DNA from 2 places in the Lentibacillus cibarius genome. Region 1 is predicted to be linked to the other one. Evidence: predicted binding sites of a transcription regulator. Region 1 holds the regulator's gene; the other holds the start of a gene.
What was found. Region 1 encodes CtsR, which represses protease genes until heat stress. Its sites were predicted from a motif close to ATGGTCAATAAAGGTCAAACA; they were not measured.

Region 1 (15,503 bases):
GTCCAAGAAAAATGAACGAGCCAATTGGGCGCTTTGGATCCTTCAAACCGGCACGTGCCCTACGGATAGCTTTAGCAACAGCATCAACAGCCTCTTCCTGGCCGATGACCCGATCATGCAGTGTCTTTTCCAAATTCAGAAGGCGCTCACTTTCATCCTTTGTCAGCCGGGAAACAGGCACACCCGTCCAAGTCGAAACAACTTTCGCTATGTCTTCCACTAGCACTTCCGACGACTCCTGTCCTTGCTTTTCTTTCCATTGTGTCTTTGTTTCGTCTAGTTCTTCACGAAGCCGTTGTTCTGAATCACGCAAAGAAGCAGCTTTCTCAAACTCTTGGCTCTGTACGGCAGAATCTTTTTCTTTTCGCACGTCCGCGAGCTTCTGCTCCAACTCTTTTAAATCCGGGGGAATCGCATAGGAACGCAAACGAACTTTAGATCCCGCCTCGTCGATTAAGTCAATGGCTTTGTCAGGCAGAAAACGGTCTGTAATATAACGATCGGACAATGAGGTGGCCGCTTCAATCGCCTCATCAGTGATTGTTACACGGTGGTGTGCTTCATAACGGTCGCGCAACCCTTGTAAAATCTGCTCCGTTTCATCCAATGTTGGCTCGTCGACTTGAATCGGCTGGAACCTGCGTTCGAGTGCTGCATCCTTTTCGATATATTTACGGTATTCATCTAACGTGGTAGCGCCAATGCATTGTAGTTCACCACGAGATAAAGCTGGCTTTAGTATATTGGAAGCGTCAATCGCACCTTCTGCGCCGCCCGCTCCAATCAATGTATGCAATTCGTCAATGAATAATATGATATTGGATGCCTGGCGTATCTCCTCCATTACTTTCTTAAGTCGGTCCTCGAATTCACCACGGTATTTCGTCCCAGCTACGACAGTACCCATGTCAAGGGTCATCACCCGTTTGTCCCGCAGTATCTCTGGTACTTCATTTTGGACGATTTGTTGTGCCAGACCTTCCGCAACGGCCGTTTTACCGACTCCTGGCTCCCCAATTAAGACCGGATTGTTTTTTGTGCGGCGACTAAGAACCTCTATCACCCGCTCAATCTCCTTACTACGGCCGATAACAGGGTCAACATTGCCTTCTTTCGCACTTTCAGTCAAATCACGAGCCAGTGAATCGAGTGTTGGTGTGTTAGCATTTGATGACTGTGCGCCACGACCCTGACGACCAGCTTGCGATTCATTACTTCCCAACAGTTGGAGTACTTGTTGGCGTGCCTTGTTCAGGCTGACACCAAGATTATTCAGCACACGTGCCGCAACACCTTCACCTTCACGTATGAGACCAAGCAAAATATGCTCGGTACCAACATAGGAATGCCCCAGTTTACGTGCTTCATCCTGTGACAACTCGACTACTTTCTTAGCTCTTGGGGTGTAATGAACCGTCTGCATCGGTTGTTTCCCGGAACCGATCAGTTTTTCCACCTCTTCCTGAATTTTGGCGACCTCTAAGCCTAGCGATTCCAATGCTTTAGCTGCAATTCCGTTACCTTCACTGACAAGGCCGAGCAGGATATGTTCGGTTCCTATATTATTATGTCCGAGGCGTACAGCTTCCTCTTGGGAAAGCGCCAGCACCTTTTGCGCTCGTTCTGTAAAACGTCCAAACATCATAGTTATTTCTCCTCCTAACTAATTTTCCAGTTGTATACGTTCACGAATAAGGGATGCTCTTAATACATCACGTTCATTGGGGGCCAGCGACTTTTTAGCATACTGCTGCAGGAATCCCGGCTGTGTCAACACCATTAATTCATTCAATATACTTCTTGAAACATTCTCAATAACACCCAAGTCAATACCAAGTCTTACGTCTGATAAACAGGATGCCGCTTCTTTAGACTCAATAATACGGCTATAAGCCAATATCCCATACGAGCGGTATATCCGGTCTTCGAGACGCTTTGCTGACTGTTCCATTATCCTATTTCTTGCTTTACGCTCCTGCTCAATAAGCTGACCGGCAACACTTTGCAAGTCCTCAACAATATCTTCTTCTGATTTGCCAAGAGTGATCTGGTTTGATATCTGGAAGACATTTCCCTTTGCTTCACTGCCCTCTCCATAAATACCACGTACGACAAGGCCTAGTTGATTGATTGCCGGTATCATCCGATTAATCTGCTGTGTCCACGCTAGTGCAGGCAAGTGCATCATAACGGACGCACGCATCCCTGTTCCGACATTTGTGGGACAACCAGTTAAGTAACCACGCTTTTCATCAAACGCGTAGTTCACCTTTTCTTCCAGCCAATCATCTAATTCAAAGACTTTTTCAAGTGCTTTTGTAAGCTGAAAACCAGGATAATAAAGCTGAAGACGAAGGTGATCTTCCTCATTGACCATAATCGATACTTGTTCATTTTTCGATATCAATACGGCTGATGAATGATCCTGCTCTGCTAGGTGTGGACTAATTAAATGCTTCTCCACAAGCACACGTCTCTCCACTGGCGACAGTTTTTGAATAGGTATAAATGAAAACTCCTGATAATCCTGGAATGACTGATGCTCATATTCCTCCCTGATAAAGGAACTGATGTGCTCCAAATCAGACTCATCAGCCAGGATTGGAAAGGAATATTGGGAAAAGTTTCGTGCTAGTCGAATTCTGCTACTTAAAACAATATCGCTATCAGGTCCATCCTCTCGCATCCATGGGCTGATTGCCTCATTCATAAACTGCTGCAGTGTCATGCCTCGTCACCCCCTATTTCCTTTTCTAGCTCTTTAATTTTATCCCGGACTGTCGCGGCCTCCTCAAACGCTTCATTTTTTATTAACCGCTGCAATTCATCCCTATAGGCATCAACCTGTTTTCTGATACGCATATCCCCACCTTTACGGGCAGGAATTTTTCCATGATGTGTTGTGTTGCCGCTATGTACACGGCGAAAGATTGGATCAAGATAGTCTTCAAATGTCTGATAGCATTGTGAACAGCCAAATTTTCCAACTCGCTTAAACTCTGACAGTGTCATTTCACATTGTGGACATTGCAAATTACTCATCTGTTGTCGTGCCGTATTTTGCTGGTTTTCATTCGTTGAAGTAAATAGTCCTGACAACAAATGGTGTAATGAGTATCCTTCCTCTGGATAAGTCATGTAGCCTTTTTCTTTAGCACATACCTCACATACATACACCTCGGTTTTGTCACCATTAATAACTTGGGTGAAGTGAAGCGTTGCAGGACGTTGGTGACATTCCTGACATTCCATGACTGTTCCCCCCTTATCATTTATTCAAATATTTTAAAGTGGTTAGCATTGAAGTCATAATCCGCGCGCGAATTTCATCACGCAAAGGCAGCTGAAAAGCGAGTGTTTCCCTTTCAATAGCACTTAGCATAATTTTTACCTCACGTTTGGTAACAAGCTCTTCCTCCAGCAATCGCTCCATTACATCAAACGCCGCCTGCTGTGAACAGCTTGGGTTAATCATACCTATAATATCATCAATTAAGTCCGCCCCATCCTGATGCTTAATCCGGATGATACGGATGTAGCCACCACCTCCGCGTTTACTCTCTACTATATATCCTTTTTCCATAGTAAAGCGTGTTTTAATCACATAATTGATTTGTGACGGAACACATTGAAACCGATCAGCAAGCTCGCTGCGTTTTATATCAATCGCATCTTTACCGGCGGTTTCTAGAATCTGCTTTAAGTATTCTTCAATGATGTCCGAGATGTTCCGCATAAACCCTCCTCCTCTTACCATATGAGTGAACTCGTATATTTTTCCTATCATTTATTTAATTTGACTTTGACTATCTTTGACTTTACTTTTATTATACGATATACACACTGAGATGCAAGGGATATCTATTCCTATTATAGACAATTCTGGGTCAGATGAAACATTTGAAGAAACAGCTTAATGTAAACTAATTCAAGCACAGCAGATTATCAATGGTATAAACAAAGGCGCAAATTCCCTTGCAGACTAAGAACGCGACGTCCTGTCGCAACACCTAAGCTAGCACGTCCTGTACGTCGGAGCTGAACGTGGCTTACCTTGCAAGTAAAAGTTATATCGCCAAATTTTATAGATTCTGATCCTTTTAAAAAAACCTGTATGATACAAGGTTTAAATTTATTGCCGTTCAGCAGCACTTTTAACATAATCAAGTTTTGTTATGTCCTCGAAAAGGGAAACACGATCCAACCCCTTATCAGCAACAATTGTTATAAATATGTTGCGAAGATTATCCTCTGTCCGATTGACTTCGACGTGCTTTATAGTCAAATGGTGTGACTCAAAAATTGCTACTACATTGTTGAGTTCCAGTCCGGGCATTGCCGCTATTTCAATGAGGTACGATGATTTTCCTTTCTTAAATAACCGTTCCAAGTTATTTAAAAAAATAAGACTCAAAAGAATAATAAATGTTGTTACTACTGCGGGTGCGTACATACCAGCGCCGGTAACTAACCCTAGACCTGCAACTGTCCAAATTGACGCAGCAGTTGTCAAACCGCGAATTGTCATCCCATTAACAATAATAGTACCGGCACCTAAAAAACCAATACCACTAATGACATAAGAGGGAATACGTGCCGGGTCAAACCGAATATTATCATATGCATCAATTAACGATTCAAACCCATACAAAGAAAGAAGCATCATTAAACATGAGCCCACCCCAACCAAAATATGTGTCCGAAACCCGGCGGAGTGGTTTTTCAATTCCCGTTCAAATCCGATTAATCCAGACAAGACTAAAGCAATTATAATTCTTATCATAATGGTTAAAAAGTGATCCCCGATAAGCTGATCCATATATTCACTCATATGTCTCCCCTCCTCTCACCATTATATTTATCCGTCATTTTAAAATGCAATCTCAGTAAATATTCAATTAGATGGTATCCGATAAAAAAAGTAATCGGTAATTTTGCTCCCAATATTTTTTAATCTAATATAAAGAGGCTGACCCATAATTGTATGGATCAGCCTCCTTATTATTTTGCCTGGCAGCGTCCTACGCTTGCAGGGGCAAGGCCCCAACTACCATCGGCGCTGGAGAGCTTAACTGCTGTGTTCGGCATGGGAACAGGTGTGTCCTCTCCGCCATCGCCACCAGACATGTTGGAATGTTGTTAGTCACTATATTTAAAGACAAGAACTATTATAGCATTTTCTTCGGAAAATGCAAGGGTTTTTTTACATTTACACCCTAAAAACTAAATAAGAGTGTGATTCAACGACCATAGTAGTAGTTAAGTCCTCGATCGATTAGTATCCGTCAGCTCCACGTGTCACCACGCTTCCACCTCGGACCTATCAACCTCATCGTCTCTGAGGGATCTTACTCACTCGAAGTGATGGGAAGTTTCATCTTGAGGGGGGCTTCATGCTTAGATGCTTTCAGCACTTATCCTTACCACACGTAGCTACCCAGCTGTGCTCCTGGCGGAACAACTGGTACACCAGCGGTGTGTCCATCCCGGTCCTCTCGTACTAAGGACAGCTCCTCTCAAACATCCAGCGCCCACGACGGATAGGGACCGAACTGTCTCACGACGTTCTGAACCCAGCTCGCGTACCGCTTTAATGGGCGAACAGCCCAACCCTTGGGACCGACTACAGCCCCAGGATGCGATGAGCCGACATCGAGGTGCCAAACCTCCCCGTCGATGTGAACTCTTGGGGGAGATAAGCCTGTTATCCCCGGGGTAGCTTTTATCCGTTGAGCGATGGCCCTTCCATGCGGAACCACCGGATCACTAAGCCCGACTTTCGTCCCTGCTCGACTTGTAGGTCTCGCAGTCAAGCTCCCTTGTGCCTTTACACGCCATGAATGATTTCCAACCATTCTGAGGGAACCTTTGGGCGCCTCCGTTACTTTTTGGGAGGCGACCGCCCCAGTCAAACTGCCTGCCTGAAACTGTCTCCGGGCCGGATGACGGCCCTGGGTTAGAATGTTCGTACAGCCAGGGTGGTATCCCACGGGTGCCTCCGCGTAAGCTAGCGCTCACGCTTCGACGGCTCCCACCTATCCTGTACAAGCTGTACCAACATTCAATATCAAGGTGCAGTAAAGCTCCACGGGGTCTTTCCGTCCTGTCGCGGGTAATGCGCATCTTCACGCATAGTATAATTTCACCGGGTCTCTCGTTGAGACAGTGCCCAAGTCGTTGCACCTTTCGTGCGGGTCGGAACTTACCCGACAAGGAATTTCGCTACCTTAGGACCGTTATAGTTACGGCCGCCGTTTACTGGGGCTTCGGTTCAACGCTTCGCCCGAAGGCTAACGCATCCCCTTAACCTTCCAGCACCGGGCAGGTGTCAGCCCCTATACTTCGCCTTTCGGCTTCGCAGAGACCTGTGTTTTTGGTAAACAGTCGCTTGGGCCTATTCACTGCGGCTCAGACTCAGCCTGAGCACCCCTTCTCCCTAGGTTACGGGGTCATTTTGCCGAGTTCCTTAACGAGAGTTCTCCCGATCACCTTCGGATATTCTCCGCGCCTACCTGTGTCGGTTTGCGGTACGGGCACCTGTGAACTCACTAGAGGCTTTTCTTGGCAGTGTGGAATCCGGAACTTCGGTCACAATTGACCTCCCCATCACAGCTTGGAATTATTGGACGGATTTGCCTGCCCAACTTCCTCACTGCTTGGACGCACACTTCCAATGGTGCGCTTTCCATATCCTGCTGCGTCCCCCCATCGTTCAAATGCTCACGAGGTGGTACAGGAATATCTGCCTGTTATCCATCGCCTACGCCTTTCGGCCTCGGCTTAGGTCCCGACTAACCCTGAGCGGACGAGCCTTCCTCAGGAATCCTTAGGCATTCGGTGAAAGAGATTCTCACTCTTTTTTCGCTACTCATACCGGCATTCTCACTTCCAGGCGCTCCACCAGTCCTCACGGTCTGACTTCACAGCACCTGGAACGCTCTCCTACCATTGTTCGTAAGAACAATCCGCAGCTTCGGTGATACGTTTAGCCCCGGTACATTTTCGGCGCAGCGTCACTCGACCAGTGAGCTATTACGCACTCTTTAAATGATGGCTGCTTCTAAGCCAACATACTGGTTGTCTGGGCAACGCCACATCCTTTTCCACTTAACGTATACTTAGGGACCTTAGCTGGCGGTCCGGGCTGTTTCCCTTTCGACTATGAACCTTATCACCCATAGTCTGACTCCCAAGGTTTCACGTTGCTGGCATTCGGAGTTTGACTGAATTCGGTAACCCGATAAGGGCCCCTCGTCCAATCAGTGCTCTACCTCCAGAACGTATACCTTGAGGCTAGCCCTAAAGCTATTTCGGAGAGAACCAGCTATCTCCGTGTTCGATTGGCATTTCACCCCTACCCACACCTCATCCCCGCATTTTTCAACATACGTGGGTTCGGGCCTCCTGTCAGTGTTACCTGACCTTCACCCTGGACATGGGTAGATCACACGGTTTCGGGTCTGCGCCCGTATACTTCATCGCCCTGTTCAGACTCGCTTTCGCTGCGGCTCCGTGTCTTCCACTTAACCTTGCATACGAACGCAACTCGCCGGTCCATTCTACAAAAGGTACGCCGTCACCCATAAATGGGCTCCGACTACTTGTAGGCACACGGTTTCAGGTTCTATTTCACTCCCCTTCCGGGGTGCTTTTCACCTTTCCCTCACGGTACTGGTTCACTATCGGTCACTGGGTAGTATTTAGCCTTGGGAGATGGTCCTCCCGGATTCCGACGGAATTTCTCGTGTTCCGCCGTACTCAGGATCCACTCCGGAGGAAACTGCCTTTCGACTACAGGGCTCTTACCTTCTTTGGCCGGCCATTCCAGGCCATTTCGTCTAAGCAGTTTCTTGATAACTCCGATGGAGTGTCCTACAACCCCGAAAAGCAAGCTTTTCGGTTTGGGCTGGTTCCGTTTCGCTCGCCGCTACTCAGGAAATCGCGTTTGCTTTCTCTTCCTCCGGGTACTGAGATGTTTCAGTTCCCCGGGTTTGCCTTGCGTATCCTATGTATTTAGATACGCATACTATCCCATTACGGACAGCGGGTTCCCCCATTCGGAAATCCCCGAATCACAGTTTGCTTACAACTCCCCGAGGCATATCGGTGTTAGTCCCGTCCTTCATCGGCTCCCAGTGCCAAGGCATTCACCGTGCGCCCTTGATCACTTAACTATTAATCCAGCTTCAGCTCCTATAAACAGTCGCTTAAGCTTTTTGCTTGATGTCGTTGAATACTTTACTCTTATTTAGTTTTCAAGGTGCAAATAACGCCACCATATATGGTGGGCTACAATGAGGGTTCACTCCCTCAAAACTGAACCAAACAACCGAGTATGACTTTTATAATCTAACTTCAATGTCTACCGATAGTATATCGATGACAAGAAGCTTCCGTTTATATATTCCTTAGAAAGGAGGTGATCCAGCCGCACCTTCCGATACGGCTACCTTGTTACGACTTCACCCCAATCATTGGCCCCACCTTCGGCGGCTGGCTCCAAATGGTTACCTCACCGACTTCGGGTGTTGCCAACTCTCGTGGTGTGACGGGCGGTGTGTACAAGGCCCGGGAACGTATTCACCGCGGCATGCTGATCCGCGATTACTAGCGATTCCGGCTTCATACAGGCGAGTTGCAGCCTGCAATCCGAACTGAGAATGGTTTTATGGGATTTGCTTCACCTCACGGATTCGCTTCCCTTTGTTCCATCCATTGTAGCACGTGTGTAGCCCAGGTCATAAGGGGCATGATGATTTGACGTCATCCCCGCCTTCCTCCGGTTTGTCACCGGCAGTCACCTTAGAGTGCCCAACTGAATGCTGGCAACTAAGATCAAGGGTTGCGCTCGTTACGGGACTTAACCCAACATCTCACGACACGAGCTGACGACAACCATGCACCACCTGTCACTCTGTCCCCGAAGGGAACACGGTATCTCTACCGCTGTCAGAGGATGTCAAGACCTGGTAAGGTTCTTCGCGTTGCTTCGAATTAAACCACATGCTCCACCGCTTGTGCGGGCCCCCGTCAATTCTTTTGAGTTTCAGCCTTGCGGCCGTACTCCCCAGGCGGAGTGCTTAATGCGTTAACTTCAGCACAAAGGGGCGGAAACCCCCTAACACCTAGCACTCAACGTTTACGGCGTGGACTACCAGGGTATCTAATCCTGTTCGCTACCCACGCTTTCGCGCCTCAGCGTCAGTTACAGACCAGAGAGTCGCCTTCGCCACTGGTGTTCCTCCACATCTCTACGCATTTCACCGCTACACGTGGAATTCCACTCTCCTCTTCTGCACTCAAGCCTCCCAGTTTCCAATGACCGCTCGCGGTTAAGCCACGAGATTTCACATCAGACTTAAAAGACCGCCTGCGCGCGCTTTACGCCCAATAATTCCGGACAACGCTTGCCCCCTACGTATTACCGCGGCTGCTGGCACGTAGTTAGCCGGGGCTTTCTGGTCAGGTACCGTCAAGGCATCGCCCTATTCGAACAATGCTTGTTCTTCCCTGGCAACAGAGTTTTACGATCCGAAGACCTTCATCACTCACGCGGCGTTGCTCCGTCAGACTTTCGTCCATTGCGGAAGATTCCCTACTGCTGCCTCCCGTAGGAGTCTGGGCCGTGTCTCAGTCCCAGTGTGGCCGATCACCCTCTCAGGTCGGCTACGCATCGTCGCCTTGGTGAGCTTTTACCTCACCAACTAACTAATGCGCCGCGGGCCCATCTGTAAGTGGCAGCTAAAAGCCGCCTTTTAGCTTTCTCCCATGCGAGAAAAAGTATCATCCGGTATTAGCTCACGTTTCCGCGAGTTATCCCGATCTTATAGGTAGGTTGCCCACGTGTTACTCACCCGTCCGCCGCTCGTTCCACAGGCGCATGCCCCGAAGGGCAATTGCCTGCTTCCCGCGCTCGACTTGCATGTATTAGGCACGCCGCCAGCGTTCGTCCTGAGCCAAGATCAAACTCTCAAAAAAGTTTGTGATAAGACTGACACCAATCAGTCTTCATGTCTTAGCTTTAAAATTAATTCAGGGGATTGAAGTCTTCATTAAATCAAATGATTTAAAATCTGACTCCTCACCTCTGACATCTTTTGTCATACTGGCTGTTTTGTTCAGTTTTCAAAGAGCGAATCATCAAATATGGTGGAGCCTAGCGGGATCGAACCGCTGACCTCCTGCGTGCAAAGCAGGCGCTCTCCCAGCTGAGCTAAGGCCCCACAATGGTCGGGAAGACAGGATTTGAACCTGCGACCCCATGGTCCCAAACCATGTGCTCTACCAAGCTGAGCTACTTCCCGTTAATATGGTGCGCCCGAGAGGAGTCGAACCCCTAGCCTTTTGATCCGTAGTCAAACGCTCTATCCAATTGAGCTACGGGCGCCTCTGATGCCGAGGGCCGGACTCGAACCGGCACGGTAGTAGACCTACCGCAGGATTTTAAGTCCTGTGCGTCTGCCAATTCCGCCACCCCGGCGCGGTTTTACATGGCATATTATGGAGCGGAAGACGGGATTCGAACCCGCGACCCCCACCTTGGCAAGGTGGTGTTCTACCACTGAACTACTTCCGCAAATGGCAATGTTATTAAGTGGTGCGGGCGGAGGGACTTGAACCCTCACGTCGTAAGACACTAGATCCTAAATCTAGCGCGTCTGCCGATTCCGCCACACCCGCAAAAAGGTGAGCCATGGAGGATTCGAACCTCCGACCCTCTGATTAAAAGTCAGATGCTCTGCCAGCTGAGCTAATGGCTCTAATGTATGGTGCCGGCCAGAGGACTTGAACCCCCAACCTACTGATTACAAGTCAGTTGCTCTACCAGTTGAGCTAGGCCGGCATAATATGGCTTGTCTATAACTGTTCACTATAATGGTGGAGGATGCAGGGTTCGAACCTGCGACCCCTTGCTTGTAAGGCAAGTGCTCTCCCGGCTGAGCTAATCCTCCAAACAGAGTATATGCCTGGCAGCGTCCTACGCTTGCAGGGGCAAGGCCCCAACTACCATCGGCGCTGGAGAGCTTAACTGCTGTGTTCGGCATGGGAACAGGTGTGTCCTCTCCGCCATCGCCACCAGACATGTTGGAATGTTGTTAGTCACTATATTTAAAGACAAGAACTATTATAGCATTTTCTTCGGAAAATGCAAGGGTTTTTTTACATTTACACCCTAAAAACTAAATAAGAGTGTGATTCAACGACCATAGTAGTAGTTAAGTCCTCGATCGATTAGTATCCGTCAGCTCCACGTGTCACCACGCTTCCACCTCGGACCTATCAACCTCATCGTCTCTGAGGGATCTTACTCACTCGAAGTGATGGGAAGTTTCATCTTGAGGGGGGCTTCATGCTTAGATGCTTTCAGCACTTATCCTTACCACACGTAGCTACCCAGCTGTGCTCCTGGCGGAACAACTGGTACACCAGCGGTGTGTCCATCCCGGTCCTCTCGTACTAAGGACAGCTCCTCTCAAACTTCCAGCGCCCACGACGGATAGGGACCGAACTGTCTCACGACGTTCTGAACCCAGCTCGCGTACCGCTTTAATGGGCGAACAGCCCAACCCTTGGGACCGACTACAGCCCCAGGATGCGATGAGCCGACATCGAGGTGCCAAACCTCCCCGTCGATGTGAACTCTTGGGGGAGATAAGCCTGTTATCCCCGGGGTAGCTTTTATCCGTTGAGCGATGGCCCTTCCATGCGGAACCACCGGATCACTAAGCCCGACTTTCGTCCCTGCTCGACTTGTAGGTCTCGCAGTCAAGCTCCCTTGTGCCTTTACACGCCATGAATGATTTCCAACCATTCTGAGGGAACCTTTGGGCGCCTCCGTTACTTTTTGGGAGGCGACCGCCCCAGTCAAACTGCCTGCCTGAAACTGTCTCCGGGCCGGATGACGGCCCTGGGTTAGAATGTTCGTACAGCCAGGGTGGTATCCCACGGGTGCCTCCGCGTAAGCTAGCGCTCACGCTTCGACGGCTCCCACCTATCCTGTACAAGCTGTACCAACATTCAATATCAAGGTGCAGTAAAGCTCCACGGGGTCTTTCCGTCCTGTCGCGGGTAATGCGCATCTTCACGCATAGTATAATTTCACCGGGTCTCTCGTTGAGACAGTGCCCAAGTCGTTGCACCTTTCGTGCGGGTCGGAACTTACCCGACAAGGAATTTCGCTACCTTAGGACCGTTATAGTTACGGCCGCCGTTTACTGGGGCTTCGGTTCAACGCTTCGCCCGAAGGCTAACGCATCCCCTTAACCTTCCAGCACCGGGCAGGTGTCAGCCCCTATACTTCGCCTTTCGGCTTCGCAGAGACCTGTGTTTTTGGTAAACAGTCGCTTGGGCCTATTCACTGCGGCTCAGACTCAGCCTGAGCACCCCTTCTCCCTAGGTTACGGGGTCATTTTGCCGAGTTCCTTAACGAGAGTTCTCCCGATCACCTTCGGATATTCTCCGCGCCTACCTGTGTCGGTTTGCGGTACGGGCACCTGTGAACTCACTAGAGGCTTTTCTTGGCAGTGTGGAATCCGGAACTTCGGTCACAATTGACCTCCCCATCACAGCTTGGAATTATTGGACGGATTTGCCTGCCCAACTTCCTCACTGCTTGGACGCACACTTCCAATGGTGCGCTTTCCATATCCTGCTGCGTCCCCCCATCGTTCAAATGCTCACGAGGTGGTACAGGAATATCTGCCTGTTATCCATCGCCTACGCCTTTCGGCCTCGGCTTAGGTCCCGACTAACCCTGAGCGGACGAGCCTTCCTCAGGAATCCTTAGGCATTCGGTGAAAGAGATTCTCACTCTTTTTTCGCTACTCATACCGGCATTCTCACTTCCAGGCGCTCCACCAGTCCTCACGGTCTGACTTCACAGCACCTGGAACGCTCTCCTACCATTGTTCGTAAGAACAATCCGCAGCTTCGGTGATACGTTTAGCCCCGGTACATTTTCGGCGCAGCGTCACTCGACCAGTGAGCTATTACGCACTCTTTAAATGATGGCTGCTTCTAAGCCAACATACTGGTTGTCTGGGCAACGCCACATCCTTTTCCACTTAACGTATACTTAGGGACCTTAGCTGGCGGTCCGGGCTGTTTCCCTTTCGACTATGAACCTTATCACCCATAGTCTGACTCCCAAGGTTTCACGTTGCTGGCATTCGGAGTTTGACTGAATTCGGTAACCCGATAAGGGCCCCTCGTCCAATCAGTGCTCTACCTCCAGAACGTATACCTTGAGGCTAGCCCTAAAGCTATTTCGGAGAGAACCAGCTATCTCCGTGTTCGATTGGCATTTCACCCCTACCCACACCTCATCCCCGCATTTTTCAACATACGTGGGTTCGGGCCTCCTGTCAGTGTTACCTGACCTTCACCCTGGACATGGGTAGATCACACGGTTTCGGGTCTGCGCCCGTATACTTCATCGCCCTGTTCAGACTCGCTTTCGCTGCGGCTCCGTGTCTTCCACTTAACCTTGCATACGAACGCAACTCGCCGGTCCATTCTACAAAAGGTACGCCGTCACCCATAAATGGGCTCCGACTACTTGTAGGCACACGGTTTCAGGTTCTATTTCACTCCCCTTCCGGGGTGCTTTTCACCTTTCCCTCACGGTACTGGTTCACTATCGGTCACTGGGTAGTATTTAGCCTTGGGAGATGGTCCTCCCGGATTCCGACGGAATTTCTCGTGTTCCGCCGTACTCAGGATCCACTCCGGAGGAAACTGCCTTTCGACTACAGGGCTCTTACCTTCTTTGGCCGGCCATTCCAGGCCATTTCGTCTAAGCAGTTTCTTGATAACTCCGATGGAGTGTCCTACAACCCCGAAAAGCAAGCTTTTCGGTTTGGGCTGGTTCCGTTTCGCTCGCCGCTACTCAGGAAATCGCGTTTGCTTTCTCTTCCTCCGGGTACTGAGATGTTTCAGTTCCCCGGGTTTGCCTTGCGTATCCTATGTATTTAGATACGCATACTATCCCATTACGGACAGCGGGTTCCCCCATTCGGAAATCCCCGAATCACAGTTTGCTTACAACTCCCCGAGGCATATCGGTGTTAGTCCCGTCCTTCATCGGCTCCCAGTGCCAAGGCATTCACCGTGCGCCCTTGATCACTTAACTATTAATCCAGCTTCAGCTCCTATAAACAGTCGCTTAAGCTTTTTGCTTGATGTCGTTGAATACTTTACTCTTATTTAGTTTTCAAGGTGCAAATAACGCCACCATATATGGTGGGCTACAATGAGGGTTCACTCCCTCAAAACTGAACCAAACAACCGAGTATGACTTTTATAATCTAACTTCAATGTCTACCGATAGTATATCGATGACAAGAAGCTTCCGTTTATATATTCCTTAGAAAGGAGGTGATCCAGCCGCACCTTCCGATACGGCTACCTTGTTACGACTTCACCCCAATCATTGGCCCCACCTTCGGCGGCTGGCTCCAAATGGTTACCTCACCGACTTCGGGTGTTGCCAACTCTCGTGGTGTGACGGGCGGTGTGTACAAGGCCCGGGAACGTATTCACCGCGGCATGCTGATCCGCGATTACTAGCGATTCCGGCTTCATACAGGCGAGTTGCAGCCTGCAATCCGAACTGAGAATGGTTTTATGGGATTTGCTTCACCTCACGGATTCGCTTCCCTTTGTTCCATCCATTGTAGCACGTGTGTAGCCCAGGTCATAAGGGGCATGATGATTTGACGTCATCCCCGCCTTCCTCCGGTTTGTCACCGGCAGTCACCTTAGAGTGCCCAACTGAATGCTGGCAACTAAGATCAAGGGTTGCGCTCGTTACGGGACTTAACCCAACATCTCACGACACGAGCTGACGACAACCATGCACCACCTGTCACTCTGTCCCCGAAGGGAACACGGTATCTCTACCGCTGTCAGAGGATGTCAAGACCTGGTAAGGTTCTTCGCGTTGCTTCGAATTAAACCACATGCTCCACCGCTTGTGCGGGCCCCCGTCAATTCTTTTGAGTTTCAGCCTTGCGGCCGTACTCCCCAGGCGGAGTGCTTAATGCGTTAACTTCAGCACAAAGGGGCGGAAACCCCCTAACACCTAGCACTCAACGTTTACGGCGTGGACTACCAGGGTATCTAATCCTGTTCGCTACCCACGCTTTCGCGCCTCAGCGTCAGTTACAGACCAGAGAGTCGCCTTCGCCACTGGTGTTCCTCCACATCTCTACGCATTTCACCGCTACACGTGGAATTCCACTCTCCTCTTCTGCACTCAAGCCTCCCAGTTTCCAATGACCGCTCGCGGTTAAGCCACGAGATTTCACATCAGACTTAAAAGACCGCCTGCGCGCGCTTTACGCCCAATAATTCCGGACAACGCTTGCCCCCTACGTATTACCGCGGCTGCTGGCACGTAGTTAGCCGGGGCTTTCTGGTCAGGTACCGTCAAGGCATCGCCCTATTCGAACAATGCTTGTTCTTCCCTGACAACAGAGTTTTACGATCCGAAGACCTTCATC
Region 2 (15,503 bases), 560 kb from region 1:
TATTACAGTAATAATAAATGCCATCATTACGTAGCATACCAATTATATTGAACCAATACTCAGCGTGGAAATAACAGATAGCGGGTTCCCTTGTTATCCACGACCTGCCATCACCTTCTCTGACAGTTGTCTTATCATTCGCCCCAATGATCACCATATCCGTACTTTTTAATACAAGCGTACGTTCCCACACGCGGTGCAATTGACCATTATGTTTATAACTATGTATTTGTATTGCCGTTCCTGCATCTGGTCCAGCCATCCTATCGCTCCTTAGCTGCCATTTTAATCGTTGTCTTCCTATTATAAGCCTAACCTTGGAATTGATAAAGTGAAACTTACTTCAGACAGATACCTCGCGAATATCATTATCAGTTCCAGCGTTACAACAGAGATGGGAGCACCCTTAATGACTAAGTACGCAACATCCTGTGTGGCGGCTGTGCATCGGAGCCGATTGGGGCTTAACTTGCAAGTATACTTTCTTAGCTTTCAAAAAAGAGCTCCCTGGAGAAGGAAGCTCTAAAATTTGGGGTGGATGTTATTTTTTATTTTGCTTTGACTTTTGGTTTTGCTTTTTCACTTCTTGTGCGTTTGTTTCAGAAGCAAATTCAGTACCGTACTGACTTTGTCCTTGTGCTGCCTGCTGGTTTTGTTGTTTTACTTGTTGTACGTTAGTGCCAGCAACAGTTTCTTTTGGCTGTTTGTTTTTAGCCATTTCTATCACCTCCGCGTTAATTAATCTGCCCACGTACTGATTTACTATCCGTTCAAGATGCTGTTAAAATTAACTGTAAAAGTGATAAAATGGAAATAACGCAACTACTTGCATAACTGCAAACTAAACTTAACGGAGATATTTCATCATTTTTTGATGTGATACTGGAAATGGATATTCATCCAATTTATCTCCGCTTATTATTTTGAGCCGCTCGTCTGTCACTTTTGTACTTGCCGTTGTCGCTTCATAAATTTCGAGTTGCCAGACGAGGTGGGTAAATACATGTTTAAGGTTACCTTTTTTGGCCTTCTTTGTAATATCTATCCCGTACTCCATATGGAACCACTGTTCGATATGGTCATTTCCAATCTCGGCTGTTGGCACCATTGGGAATTGCCACATATTTGCTAATAAACCATCGGCAGGACGCTTTTCAATCACATAATGGCCCTTATCGTTTTGGATGAGTAAAACGGTATAAGGAACGACTTTCTGTTTTTTCTGCTTTGATTTGACTGGGAGCGCTTGTTGGACACCTTCTTGGAAAGCCCGGCAGTAATCCTGAACTGGGCAGAACATGCACATTGGTTCTTTAGGCGTACAAATGAGCGCCCCCAGCTCCATCATTCCCTGATTGAAAGACGAGGGATCATCATGTGATATAAGCGATGCAGCATATGTTTCAAATTTCTTCCTGGCACTTGTTTTTGCAATATCATCATCCATTTTTAGGACGCGGGATAAAACACGCATCACATTGCCATCTACTGCTGGTTGTGGTTGGTTATACGCAATCGATAAGATGGCACCTTTCGTATATGGCCCTATTCCTTTAAGGGACCCAAGTTCATTCGGGTCATCCGGTACTTTCCCATCATAGGAAGCAACCACTTCCTGAATAGCGTGTTGCAAATTCCGTGCGCGGGAATAATAGCCAAGACCCTCCCATGTTTTTAATACTTCCTGCTGATCTGCATAAGCCAAATCGCGTGGCGTCGGATATTTAGATATAAACTGTTTAAAATAAGGGATAACGGTGTCAACTTTTGTCTGCTGTAGCATAATTTCGGATACCCATACCTTATATGGATCCTGATCTGCACGCCATGGCAGATCACGTTTATTGGCATGATACCATTCAATTAATGCGTTCTGAAATGCAGAAGTGTTGAAATTCTGTAATACTTTATCTGTCATTCTGATACATCCTCTATGTTACAATTAAAATGTGATAAGTAAGTATGTCCAATGAACTCATGCTGTTCAAGGAGGACTTCCAATTATGGATACAGGAACCCATATCGTGATGGGCATTGCAATCGGCGGTCTCGCTACTTTGGATCCAGCTGTACAGCAAGATCCTGCATTGTTTAATGCTGTACTGGCCGGGACTGTCATTGGCTCCCAAGCACCTGATTTTGATACAGTTCTTAAATTACGGAATAATGCTGTTTATATACGGCACCACCGTGGTATCACCCACTCAATACCGGCAGTTCTTATGTGGGGAGTACTAATTGCCAACATCATTCATTTACTCGCTCCTGATTCCAATTTGCTACATTTGTGGGCCTGGACAGCACTGGCAGTGGTTATCCATGTCCTTGTTGATATCCCCAACGCATACGGGACGCAAGCCTATCGTCCTTTCACTAGAAAATGGGTCGCACTTGGGTTTATCAATACATTTGACCCGTATATTTTCACACTGCACATTGGCGGGATAGCTGCGTGGATGTTTGGCGCTAATCCCGGTTATACGTTTCTGATTATTTATGCGGTTGTTGTGCTATACTACATTAAACGGTATATGGATAAACGGGAAATCGTCAAAAAAATCCAGGATCATTTTTCGGATATTGTACAAATTGCCACTTCCCCGACCATTAAACAAAATAAATGGCGAGTAGCCATTACAACAAAAGACAACTTTTATGTCGGATCCGTAGAGGATGGCCACATTGAAATTCTTGATGAGTTTAAAAGGATTCCTCTGCCTGACAATCAGCTGTTCCGTCTGGCAAAACAGGATAAGAATATTGCTGCATTCCTGTCATTTTCGCCTGTTTACCGGTGGGAAGTGAATACATTTGACGATTATACCGAAGTTCGCCTTATCGATTTACGGTATCGATCCAATGAACGTTACCCGTTTGTTGCCGTTGTTCAAATCGATGATCATATGCGAATTTTGAATTCCTACACTGGATGGATTTTTTCCGAGCAAAAACTACAAAGCAAACTGGATGTTGGTGATAATCCCATATAAATAATCACCTGCTCTCCATTTTATCATGAATCTTAAAAGAACCCGGATATCCAGCCGGGTTCTTTGTATGTCATACAGCTCTAGTTTTTCTGTATGCGATAGCCGCTCAGTCGTCCTTTTCCCCTAATAATGAAATCGGTAATGCTTCTTCCTTTTCATACACTTCGCCAAGCAAGTTGACACGGTGTCCCCAAGCAAACACACCGTTTATATAGTTAATTTTAAATTTATACCCGGGATCGCCCTGCAATTCGTATATGTGCTCCGGAACAAAATCATCCGGATTCATTGTATAGGCAATGGCAACCTGCATTTTCCGTTGATTAATCGCAACTTCACTAATATTTCCCAGTTGCTCAGCTTTCTGTGCCTTTTCTTTCAGCCGGCCTACTTCTTCTCTTAGTTGTTCAACTGTATAATCACTATATCGGAAATCCATTTATTTAAGCTCCCTTCCTTATCTATTTACATTCTAGCAATTATCTAGGAAAATAAAAATAATAATACACTGTATTGGGAGGAAAATAACATGTCAACGATTGCAATTACCGGGGCTGGAAGCGGACTCGGCCGAGCACTCGCACTAAAATATGCAAAAAATGGATATAAAGCATTCTTACTTGGGCGCGATGACACAAAGCTGCATTTAGTTCAAAGCGAAATTTCCAACGCAGGCGGACAGGCAGAGGTAATCCTTTGTGATGTGCAGGAACCCGCTTCTGTTAGCATTGCATTTCAGCAAATAGGGGAACTGGATGTATTTATCAACAATGCTGCCATTGGAATCTTTGGACCTGTAGAAGACTATTCCATTCAGGATATTGATAAAACATTAAACACCAATGTCAGAGGGACGATGCTTTGTATACAATCTGCCCTGCCATTGATTCGGGAAAGCCAAGGTCGTATCTTGACGATCATTTCGACCGCCGGGCTGCGCGGAAAAGTGCATGAGTCCATATATTGTGCCAGTAAATTCGCTGTCAAAGGATTTACCGAAAGTCTGCAACAGGAGTGGGCAAATGACCCTATTGATATTACAGCTGTTTATATGGGCGGGATGAATACGCCTTTCTGGGACAACTCCACCCATGTAGAAGACCCGTCAGGTTTAAAAGGACCCGAAATCGTTGCTGAACAAATCTTTAGTCAAGATGACCGGCGCAATGAAATTGTTATTGACCGGTAGTGCGGGAACTTTATTTCTAAGAATAAACGGGGATCCTCAAATTTGATGAGGTTCCCCACTTCTAATTACATTTTAACCGAACTTAATCATCCACCTGTTCGTCTAAAAATAGATTAATATGATCTATCGTGAAGCCTTTCCGATATAAAGCTTCTTTTATTTTATTATGGAGCTCGTACCCACTATATTTTTGCTGATATTTTCGGAGTAGTTTTTCCCCCTGTTTAACAAGCGCTTGCCATTCAGCATGATCATCTTTTTCATCCTGGAGTTCTCCTGCAACGGCCTGCACAACATCTGCGGTAAACCCTTTTTGCATTAGTGTGCCTTGAACATGCTGCAGCTGCTGTCGGTATGATTTGCTTTTGCCGGATTGAAACTTTTTCTTCGCTAGTTTCATCGCCTTTTCAAATTGCATGTCGTATGTATATGAAGCAACTGCTTCTTCAGCAAGGGTATCCCGTACACCCTTTTCCATCAGCTCTTTCTTGATAAGCATTGGTCCCTTTTCTGACGTGTTCATGCGTGTTCGTACAAATGCTTCGGCAAACTGTTGATCGTTAAGCAAACCTTCAGCGATAAGCTTTTCCATAATGTGTGTGATATGCTCGTCATCCACTTCTTTTTTAATAAGATAATCATACATTTCTTTTTTTGTCCGCATCCGGTAGCTTAAATAGTTGATGGCAAGGGTATAGGATTTATGTAATGTATCTTGATGGATAAGGGTGGTAACAGTCGCCTCATCCATTTCCATACCTTTGTGAAGTCTGTATTCAACTAGTACTGCCTCATCTACACTAAAACCATACTGCTCTTTTTGGCCGTCATTGAGAAAAATATTATAACGATCTTTATGCTTTTTTTGTGTCGTAATCCGGGAAATCTTACGCAATACACTCCCTCCCTATTAGTGCGCGTCTATTACGTTTTATTGTATCATGAAAACAAGAACCAATTATATAAAAGAATGGAGTGAATGAATTGAACTATTTAATTACCGGCGGGACCGGCTTTGTCGGTAAACATCTCACCGTAGCTTTAACTGCTCAAGGACACCACGTCTACATACTTACACGCGCCCCGGAAAGACATACCAACACGACAAGAACGTCATTCATTAGCTATGAGCAACCTGTTGAAGAACTACCACTGATCCATGGCGTCATCAATCTTGCCGGCGACTCCTTGTTTGGCTACTGGTCAAAAAAGAAAAAGGCAGCCATCCGCAATAGCCGGATTGAAACAACACAACAGCTTATTGAGATGATGAAACAGATGCAAGAATTACCTGCTGTTTTCATAAGCGGGTCGGCAGTCGGATTTTACGGGACGTCTGAGGATAGCATTTTCACCGAACAAACGACAAAAGCAGGCGGAGACTTTCTGGCTGGCGTCGTAGCAGAATGGGAACAAACCGCAAAACAGGCAGAAGACTTGGGGGTTCGTACCGTCTGCACCAGGTTCGGCGTTATTCTGGGCGATGAAGGTGCTCTGCCATTAATGAAGCTTCCAGTTAAACTATTTGCTGGCGGAAAAATCGGCAGTGGCCAACAGTGGATGTCATGGGTCCATATAGAGGATGTTGTTGGCATCATTCAATTCTGTCTGTCCAATAAACAAATGAGCGGTCCGGTTAATGTCACTGCTCCGAATCCGAAGCGGAACAAAGATTTCATCAGTATATTGGCCCGTGTATTGCGGCGGCCGGATTGGATTCCGACTCCTGCATTAGCAGTCCGGACCGTGATTGGTGAAATGAGCATCCTGGTTACCCACGGACAATACGTGCTGCCCAAAAAAGCCGAGGATCATGGTTATCCATTCGCTTTTCCACAACTGGAAGCAGCACTGCGTAAAATAGAACAATCTAAAATTGGCTAACCTGGTATAATTATCCGGTCATGGACAATACTATACGTACACCCTTGGAGAAATGAGGTGTTCATATGGGTAAAAAGCCAATCGAGAAGGAACGCTTCTTGTCCAAAACACAAGAAGTTCTTTATCAGAAGGACTTCAAACGCGCGGACCGAGAATCCCGCAGACGCTGAACAAAAACTTCGGCACTTGACTTATAAAAGAAGTCGAGTGCCGAAGTTTTTTTGTAATCCTACTTCCTTGTCCATCCACAACCTATCCACAAACATGGCATAATTGTTGATAATCGACGTATCCCTTTTTATATCAACCTTACTTATGCACAACCATTATGTGTATAACCCGTTATTCAATTGTGGATTTTGTGGATAAACCTGTTAATGAACCGCAAATATCACCGCTATGCTGTTGATAACCCTGTGAATAGACCAAAACTGCATGAGCCCTTTCTTCCGCTTCCCACTTGTAATTCCCAAAACCATATCCCGCATGTACGCTAGCTAACTCAAAATCGAGTGCAGCCTGCCAGACATGTCTGCGCTCCACATTCCAAACGTATAAAACCACTGTACTTTCATCTAAGATCTCAATTTCAAAGTCTTCTTCATGGAAAACAGCCCGCAACAGCAAGCTTTTTGTCAGACTTGTTACGGTTTTGTGATATAAAATCAAACAGCCAATCATCATACACCATCCCCCATCCCTGTTCAACTTGTAAACATTCTATTATATGTGCATCACTAGCACAAAGAAACCGGCTTATTTCATACTCAATCATGATAGGATTTATATAATAGCGAAATTGTGGAAAATTTATTTATCAATTTTATAGAGTGTGATGCGATGAGTTTGGAAAAAATCGGGTATAATATTAAATTCTTGCGTGAACAAAACGAATGGACACAACAATATCTTGCTGATCAGTTACATATTTCCCGTTATGTCGTCATTCGCTGGGAGGCAAATAAAGTAATCCCGGACCTGGAGAATTTAGTGAAACTTAGTGAACTATTCGATGTGACAATCGATCATCTAGTCGGCAATCGTTCCCACCGTGAGGATTTGCTCAAAGACTTCAAACGGATTTACGGTTCCAAAACAAAATCATTTGACGACGAGGCAGTAGAGCTTGTTCAGTATGTGATGGAAAATCCCTCATTAAAAGAACAGCTTTTCCGGATGCGTAGCTTGCCTATTCGTAAGCAGCATGCCGTACTCGAACTGTTGCGAAGCTCTATCGACCAATTTGAACCAATGTAAATCCTGTATAGGCTGACGAATTAGATGATGGGATAAAACTTTATATCGAATCAAAGAAAATCCGAACGATGATTCAAAATTCTTCTGTTAGATTTTGAATCAGTTCGGATTTTCTTATTTATCCTAGTTGGAAATGCTAAAGTACGCATTTAATTTTTCATTCAAGCACACGCTATCTGGGTTTCAAGTACTGGAAAGTCCCTGCACTTATGTTAGTGCAGGGGATTCCATATTATCCTGCTTCTAACCAGCTAGTTGGATTTTTCTCATTCAAAATTAAAAAACCTTGTCCATCAGTTTGAACCGTTATATTGCCAAACGACGCTGTAGGATAAATCGCGGTATTGACCTTTTGCAAATTATCAATTACACGGTCAACCGGATGTCCAAATTTATTGCCTTTCCCATATGTCAAAATCGCCACGTTGGGCTTTACCTCCTTAAGAAACTTTAGCGACGTACTTGTATGAGACCCGTGATGGGCAACTTTTAAGATTTCTGAGTTAAGATCATAGCGTTTGCGCAGTCTTTTTTCTTGCTCTTTTTCCACATCACTCATTAATAAAAAATCAATTTTTCCGTACGTCAATTTCAAAGCAATGGACGATTCATTATTTGTTTTGGAGTCGTTATGGGTATTTAAAATTTTCATGTTGATTGTGGGATCGATATCAATTTCTTCATTACGATCTGCAATGTCTATAGGTATGTGCTGTCTGATGATTTGGCTGACATATCTGGCATATGTTTTCGTTGAATGCATGATCCCCGTTTCGAGAATCTTATTTACTTCCATGGATTGCATTACTTGCACCAGACCGCCAATATGATCGATATCAGGATGTGTCGCAATCATTAGATCAAGTTTCTGGACATTTTTCTTTCTCAGGAACTGGACTACTTTTTTACCTGCCTTTGGTCGGCCGCCATCAATAAGGATATTTTTTCCTCCAGGTGTTTGCACGAAGATGCTGTCTCCCTGTCCGACATCAATGAAGTGGACTTTCAGATCAGGATGCTGTTGTGCACCTATGTATAAGGAAGGATGCACTGCTGTTATAACTAGTATGATAAGGGTCAGTTTAGCGATACGCTGCATAATAAACATCCTTTTCACATTTTTGAGTGTCGGGTTTACTATTATGTGAAAAAAATGTAGTAATTATGTTATTTCCATCGATTTTGTTCCGAATCTGGCGGTTCTGCCCCAAGCTTTGGCGTTTTCGCCCCACTTTAATATTAAAAAAGAAGCCGCTGACACCAGTCAGCGGCTTCCCAAAGTGGTTATTCACTTTTTGCAACGACAATGTCGTCATTGTCTACATATACTTTAACGGCTTTAACTTCTTCATCTTCCAGAATAAGGTCGGTCAACTGGTCTTCAATTTTATCCTGGATGACGCGGCGCAATGGACGTGCACCGAATCGGCGATCATAACCAAGGTTTACCAGCTCTTGCTTAGCTTCATCTGTAATCGTGATAGAGATATCATTTTCCTCAATGGTTTCTTCAAGGTCCGCGAGCATCAGATCAACAATGTGCAGTAAGCTGTCTTGTTCAAGTTCATTGAATTGAATGATACTGTCAAAACGGTTTAGGAATTCCGGCTTGAAGTATGCACTCAAGTTTTCTAGCGTTGATACGGAGTCATGCTCATCTCGATTGAAGCCGACATTGACTTGCTTTTCACCGGTTCCAGCGTTACTTGTCATGATGATCACAGTGTCTTTAAAACTTACGGTACGACCTTGTGAATCAGTCAGCTGTCCGTCTTCCATAATTTGCAGGAACATGTTCTGTACGTCTGGATGGGCTTTTTCTATTTCATCCAGTAACAGAATGGAGTACGGGTTCCGGCGAACTTTTTCCGTCAGCTGTCCGGCTTCGTCATGTCCGACATATCCCGGTGGCGAACCAATGATTTTGGAAACGGCGTGTTTTTCCATATACTCACTCATGTCAAGCCGAAGCATACTATCACGGGTACCAAACAATTCTTCAGCCAGTGCTTTGGTCAATTCTGTTTTACCGACACCAGTTGGTCCGACAAATAGGAAGGAGCCAATTGGACGATATTTTGACTTCAGTCCTGCGCGGCTACGGCGAACAGCTTTGGCCACTTTTTGAACGGCTTCATCCTGGCCAATTACTTTTGCACCAAGCTGTTCAGCAAGATTGCGCATTTTTTCCTGTTCATCTGCTTGCAATTTGGTAACCGGAATGCCGGTCTTTTCCTCGACAATTAATTGGATATCAGATATATCCACGTCGATATCCTGTTGTTCATCTTTTGCTTTATCGAGCTGTTTTTGCAGCTGGATTTCCTGATAACGCAAGTGTGCTGCACGTTCATAGTCTTCCCGTTCTGCCGCTTGTTCCTTTTCACGAACGATTTCATTCATTCGGTTCTGAATAGAGTCGGAGTCTTTCTCAGCATTATCCAAGTTTAGCCGTGAGCCGACTTCATCCATTAGGTCAATCGCTTTGTCCGGTAGATAGCGATCCTGAATATATCGCTTGGACAGTGTGACAAACGAACGAATCGCTTCGTCGGAATAACGCACTTCATGGAAATTTTCGTAGCGATCTTTAATTCCGTTAAGAATAGCAATTGTATCTTCTTCAGATGGCTCATGTACCATCACTGGTTGGAAACGACGCTCAAGTGCAGCGTCTTTTTCGATTTCACGATATTCTTTCAGCGTGGTTGCACCGATTAGCTGCAAGTCACCGCGTGCCAATGCCGGTTTCAAAATGTTGCCAGCATCCATTTGCGAGCTTTCCGCGGTGCCGGCACCAACCAACAGATGTACTTCGTCAACAAATAGGATAACATCATCTCGTTCTTGCATTTCCGAAACCAGTTGTTTCATGCGTTCTTCAAATTGACCACGCATGCTTGTATTCGCTACGAGCGAGGCTACATCGAGTAAGTAAATTTCCTTATTCATCAATTTTGCTGGAACTTTACCCTCGGTAATTTGCCGTGCAAGTCCTTCTGCTATAGCTGTTTTACCAACACCGGGTTCACCGATTAGTACCGGGTTGTTTTTGTTTCGGCGATTCAATGTTTCAATGACACGTTTGACTTCATTGTCGCGTCCAATAACCGGATCAATCATACCTTGTCTTGCTTCATGAGTGACATTTTTGCCCATTTGCTCGAGCAAGCTATTGCCATTACCGGATTGTTGTTTTGTCTTCGTACCGGTGAATCCTTGACCTTGGCCTTGGCCACCATTGCCTTGGAAAAAGCCCGATGCAAAGTTGCCTTGCTGGCCTTGACTGAAATCACCGCTCATCATACTGTTTTGTATTTCATGAAAACATTTTTCACATAAATGCATATTCATTCTTTGTTGGTTAATTTGCATAGACATATTAATTGTTGCTGGACGAATACCACAATTTTGACATTGCATATCCGATTCCTCCTTTGGTATGTGAAGGTCAGTTGTTTAACTTTGACTTTGACTATCTTTGACCTTTCAATTGTTATTATACTCTGACCTTCTTTGACTTTCAAGGGTTTTTGCTTATTTTTTTATATTTTATCTTATAAAAAAAACTTCAACACTCGCTATAAGACAAGTCGGATACCGAATTTCTCTAATTATACTTTCTACTACAAGAATCAATTTCTACCTATCTGCTGTTATATTCATTCCCTTTTTTTGTTCAAATTAAAACCAAAAAACAGGTATTCGCCTATAACCTCGGATAGGCATTTATGCATAGAATGGCATTGTTAAATAAAAGTTATTGGAGGAATTATCATGCATTATGCAATGGCTCATCATAATCAAAACAATATGGATCAACAACAAATGGTAAATATAATCCAAGACTGTGAAGCTACTTGCGAATACACCAAATACTGTATTTTGGAAATGGATGGATCCAATCATCGAAAAGAACAATTACGATTGCTTGAAGATTGTGCGGATATTTGTACATTAACAGCTAAATGTATAGCACGCTGCAGCAACTTTTCAAAATCTATCGCCTCACTTTGTGCACAGATTTGTGACACGTGCGGAAATCATTGCTTACAGCACCCTGATGAGTTATCGCAGCATTGTGGCCGAGTCTGCCTGCAGTGTGCTCAGGCATGTCGTTATTTTGCCATGTCAGCATAAAAGATAGTAAAAGCAGCCGCGCTATATTGATCAGCTCGGCTGCCTTACATTATCATATGTGTTCACTTGGTTCCCTAGCCGACAAATATATAACCTAATCACTACCCAAATTATATTCACCAAAAACAATGGAGCCCTTTCTAAGAACGAACTATTTCTCCACTTTTTCTTTCTGACGTAATTCAATCCGTCTTATTTTACCGGAAGTTGTCTTGGGCAGCGCTTCGATAAATTCAATTACTCTCGGATATTTATATGGTGCAGTCAAATTTTTCACATGGTCCTGCAGTTTTTTGACCAAATCTGGACTGCCGGCTTCCACACCTTCCTGCAGTACGACGAACGCTTTGACAATATTCCCACGTACTTCATGCGGACTTGCGACAACGGCACATTCCTGAACAGATGGATGTTTGACCAATGCATCCTCCACTTCGAACGGTCCAATGGTATAACCGGAACTGATAATAATGTCATCACTGCGGCCTTCAAACCAGAAGTAGCCATCTTCATCTTTAGATGCCTGGTCCCCTGTCACGTAATAATCCCCGCGCTGTGTCATCTTCGTGCGCTCGGGATCTTTATAGTATTCCTTAAACAGCGCGGGACTGTCTCTTTTCAATGCAATGTCACCGATTTCATTTGGTGGTACCGGGTGACCGTCTTCATCAATAATCTCTACGTCATTGCCTGGTGTCGGCTTGCCCATAGAGCCCGGCTTCACGTCCATATCCTTCATCACACCAAGCAAGAGCGTATTCTCTGTCTGTCCATAACCATCTCTTACGGTCACATTAAAATAATGCCGGAATGTATCAATCACTTCCCGATTAAGTGGTTCACCTGCTGACACCGCACTGTGAAGCGCCGGGAGCTGATAGTCTGCCAGATTATCAACTTTCGCCATTAGCCGGTACTCTGTCGGTGTACAGCACAGTACATTGATGTCTAAATCCTGCAGGAGCCCTAAATAGGTCTTAGGATCAAATTTACCAAGGTATACAAATCCAGTGGCGCCTGACCCAAGCACGGAAAGAAACGGACTCCAAATCCACTTTTGCCAGCCTGGGCCTGCTGTTGCCCAAACCCTGTCGCCTTCAGTGATGCAGAGCCAGTTTTCCGGAGCTGTCTGTAAGTGAGCATATCCCCATCCATGGGTATGGACAACCCCTTTTGGATTACCAGTTGTTCCTGATGTGTACGACAGAAAAGCGACGTCATCCCTGGTCGTATCGGCCATGTCCAATTCATCCATTGCCTTGTCTTTCAATGCATCCAGATTGTGCCATCCTTCAACAGCGCCGCCAACTGAAAATAATGTCAGTTGATCATATTCCCTTACACCTTTAAATTCATCAACGTATGGATAATAGCTAACAACCGCACGTACTTCTCCGTGAGTAATTCGATACTGCAAATCCTTCGTTTTCAACATTTCCGAGCTTGGGATGACGACGATTCCGGTTTTTATCGCTGCTAGATACGTTTCATACGCTGCAATAAGCCTCGGTATCATAACAAGCACCTTGTCGCCCTTCTGAAGCCCTTTTTCTTTGAACACATTACCAATTTTGTTGACGTTTTTCATTAGCTGACCGTATGTAACTTCTTCAGATGCACCATTTTCATCCCGCCAGATCAACGCTTGTCTTCCAGGTCTTTCTGCCGCATAACGTTCCATTTCCATGACAATGTTATATGACTCCGGAGCGATTAAATTTTCCCGTTTCATCCTATCAACCCCAACATTTAGAATTAAATTCATTGTATCAAATATTAAGAAAATTTCAAACAGATATTTGTATCTAAATCTCCTTGTATTTCGACACTAGGTGACAATTTTTTCACAAATTCATTTCAAAATGTTCCGTTTTATATTATAATTATTATACATTTATATTTTTTTATTGACCATGGATAAATTTTGTGTACATAAGGGAGATGTTCGTATGTATGAGACGCGTAAAAGGCCGTCTCTGTTAGCTAACCTATTTAAAAAAGCCCCTGTAGATAATCAGGATGACATAAAGCGCACCGAATTATTTCAGAACTATCTTACTTCGTTAGCCAAGTATCACCCAGATTTAATCATTGTCCTTTCACCAAAAGGAAAGATCATCTCTCAGAACCACGGAAGTATAAACGAATTTTTAGGATATTCATCAGACTCTTCCATCCGTTATAAAGATTTCTTTACAAAAGCTGACAATCGTAAACTGCAAAAAGCATTTACTGACGCACTGAATGGACAAACAGCACAGCATGAAATACCTGTATATAACAGAGATGGGAACACGATTCATACTGCCCTCACCTTCATCCCCATCAAAGTAGGTAGTGCAGATGTGGAAGGTGTTTACATCATCGTCCAAGACCACACCTTGCATAAACAAACATTAGATGATTTACAGCTTTATAAAACACACTTAGAACATGCTCAAGAGATTGCCCAAATCGGTAGCTGGGAATACACGATTGGCGAGGAATATCTAACATGCTCGAATTACTTTTATGATATTTTCGGACTTGATAAAACGACGGAACAGCTTTTCATAGACAAGACCTTTCAACTCGTTCATCCCGATGATTATGAAAAAGTAAGAACAGTAATGACAAACGCTGTACGAAAGGGAGAAAACTGTATAGTTGATTTCCGTATTTATCATGGAAAAACAAATGAAATTCGTTTCCTAAAAGTCCACGCAGAAGCATTCTGGATAGACGGCGCACCGCAAAAGATAGTCGGTGTCGTACAGGATGATACAACCCAGCACTTTATCGAGAAACAAATGGAGGAAGCGAAGACACAATCACGAATCCTAATGGACGAGCTGACAGCAGGCATTTGGATGAAAGATTGTACCTCGGGGACTTTAGAGTATGTGTCTAAAGGGGCTGCTGAATTGCTTCAGTACCCACTCCAATATCTTTATCATGAACCAGATATATGGGAAAGGCTACTACATCCCGATGAAAAAGCAGAAGTCCTTAACCGACAGCAATGGCTGGAAAAGGGAGAATCACTTCGCCATCAATACCGCGTTCAATGTGGAGATGGAACATTAAAATGGGTTTACGATCAAACGGTACCCCAATTTGATGATAACGGGCAGCTCACCCATTTATTCGGAATGATTGTTGACATTACCCCTGAAATGGAAATGCAGCAACAGCTTGACTATCTCGCTACCCATGATGCCTTGACCGCACTGCCCAATCAGCGAAGTCTATATAAAAAGCTCGATGAATTATGTGATACGAGCATGAACGGCAACAATACATTCGCACTCTTTTATCTCGATTTGGACCGGTTTCAATTAATAAATGATTCACTTGGATATACCATTGGTGACACAGTTCTCAAGACCACTACCACTAGGCTAGCGGGAACATTGCCGGCAGGGTCCTATCTGGCTCGGCTCAGCAGCAATGATTTTATTCTGCTTGTCGAAAACTTCTCGTCAAAGGATGCGGTGTTCCAATTAGCTGAGCAACTAATCGAAACGATAGAGAAACCGGTTACAGTTGACGGTTATGAATTACACGTAACTACAAGCATTGGTATCGGATTTTACCCAGAAGACGGAGATGACAAATTCACATTGGTCGAAAGCGCCCATGCTGCGCTGTACCGTGCCAAACAACTTGGGAAAAACAATTATCAACTATACTCCGTTTCCAAAGACATTATATCCTATAAGAACTTTTCGCTTGAAAAGGATATGCGGACAGCTATTGAAAAGGAGGAATTTGAGGTTTATTTTCAGCCACAAGTAGAAACATCTACTGGTATAATTCAGGGAGCAGAGGCCTTGATACGCTGGAATCATGCTGAATGGGGCCTTGTTTCACCAGGAGAATTCATTCCTTTAGCCGAGGAAAACCATCTCATCCATCAAATCGGCGACTGGGTCATAGAACATGTATGCAAACAGCTGCGAAAATGGAAGGATGAGGGTTACACCTTACGTCCAATTGCTATAAATGTCTCCCCCATCCGTTTCATAAAAAAAGGGCTGGTGGAATTTGTTTCATCTATGCTG

Region 2: a site for CtsR is predicted at 10,789-10,809, ahead of FFL34_RS12595 (ATP-dependent Clp protease ATP-binding subunit). Genes of this name have one in related genera too.

Annotation. Positions count from the first base shown of each region.
Region 1 covers NZ_VCIA01000001.1:2,007,596-2,023,098, reverse strand. The annotation lists gene clpC (ATP-dependent protease ATP-binding subunit ClpC) at 1-1,645, opposite strand, end outside; gene FFL34_RS09650 (protein arginine kinase) at 1,664-2,728, opposite strand; gene FFL34_RS09645 (UvrB/UvrC motif-containing protein) at 2,725-3,252, opposite strand; gene FFL34_RS09640 (CtsR family transcriptional regulator) at 3,269-3,736, opposite strand; gene FFL34_RS09635 (MgtC/SapB family protein) at 4,133-4,831, opposite strand; rRNA gene rrf (5S ribosomal RNA) at 5,009-5,124, opposite strand; rRNA gene FFL34_RS09625 (23S ribosomal RNA) at 5,256-8,174, opposite strand; rRNA gene FFL34_RS09620 (16S ribosomal RNA) at 8,413-9,978, opposite strand; tRNA gene FFL34_RS09615 (tRNA-Ala) at 10,148-10,223, opposite strand; tRNA gene FFL34_RS09610 (tRNA-Pro) at 10,228-10,304, opposite strand; tRNA gene FFL34_RS09605 (tRNA-Arg) at 10,311-10,387, opposite strand; tRNA gene FFL34_RS09600 (tRNA-Leu) at 10,394-10,480, opposite strand; tRNA gene FFL34_RS09595 (tRNA-Gly) at 10,502-10,576, opposite strand; tRNA gene FFL34_RS09590 (tRNA-Leu) at 10,596-10,680, opposite strand; tRNA gene FFL34_RS09585 (tRNA-Lys) at 10,688-10,760, opposite strand; tRNA gene FFL34_RS09580 (tRNA-Thr) at 10,768-10,843, opposite strand; tRNA gene FFL34_RS09575 (tRNA-Val) at 10,877-10,952, opposite strand; rRNA gene rrf (5S ribosomal RNA) at 10,966-11,081, opposite strand; rRNA gene FFL34_RS09565 (23S ribosomal RNA) at 11,213-14,131, opposite strand; rRNA gene FFL34_RS09560 (16S ribosomal RNA) at 14,370-15,503, opposite strand, start outside.
Region 2 covers NZ_VCIA01000001.1:2,568,245-2,583,747, reverse strand. The annotation lists gene ntdP (nucleoside tri-diphosphate phosphatase) at 1-262, opposite strand, end outside; gene FFL34_RS12650 (gamma-type small acid-soluble spore protein) at 542-718, opposite strand; gene mutY (A/G-specific adenine glycosylase) at 848-1,918, opposite strand; gene FFL34_RS12640 (metal-dependent hydrolase) at 2,004-2,990, shown strand; gene FFL34_RS12635 (YfhH family protein) at 3,097-3,429, opposite strand; gene FFL34_RS12630 (SDR family NAD(P)-dependent oxidoreductase) at 3,520-4,179, shown strand; gene recX (recombination regulator RecX) at 4,262-5,074, opposite strand; gene FFL34_RS12620 (TIGR01777 family oxidoreductase) at 5,164-6,063, shown strand; gene FFL34_RS12615 (YfhE family protein) at 6,129-6,233, shown strand; gene FFL34_RS12610 (hypothetical protein) at 6,406-6,747, opposite strand; gene FFL34_RS12605 (helix-turn-helix domain-containing protein) at 6,904-7,320, shown strand; gene FFL34_RS12600 (ComEC/Rec2 family competence protein) at 7,553-8,419, opposite strand; gene FFL34_RS12595 (ATP-dependent Clp protease ATP-binding subunit) at 8,605-10,743, opposite strand; gene FFL34_RS12590 (four-helix bundle copper-binding protein) at 11,098-11,460, shown strand; gene mbcS (acyl-CoA synthetase MbcS) at 11,612-13,192, opposite strand; gene FFL34_RS12580 (EAL domain-containing protein) at 13,410-15,503, shown strand, end outside.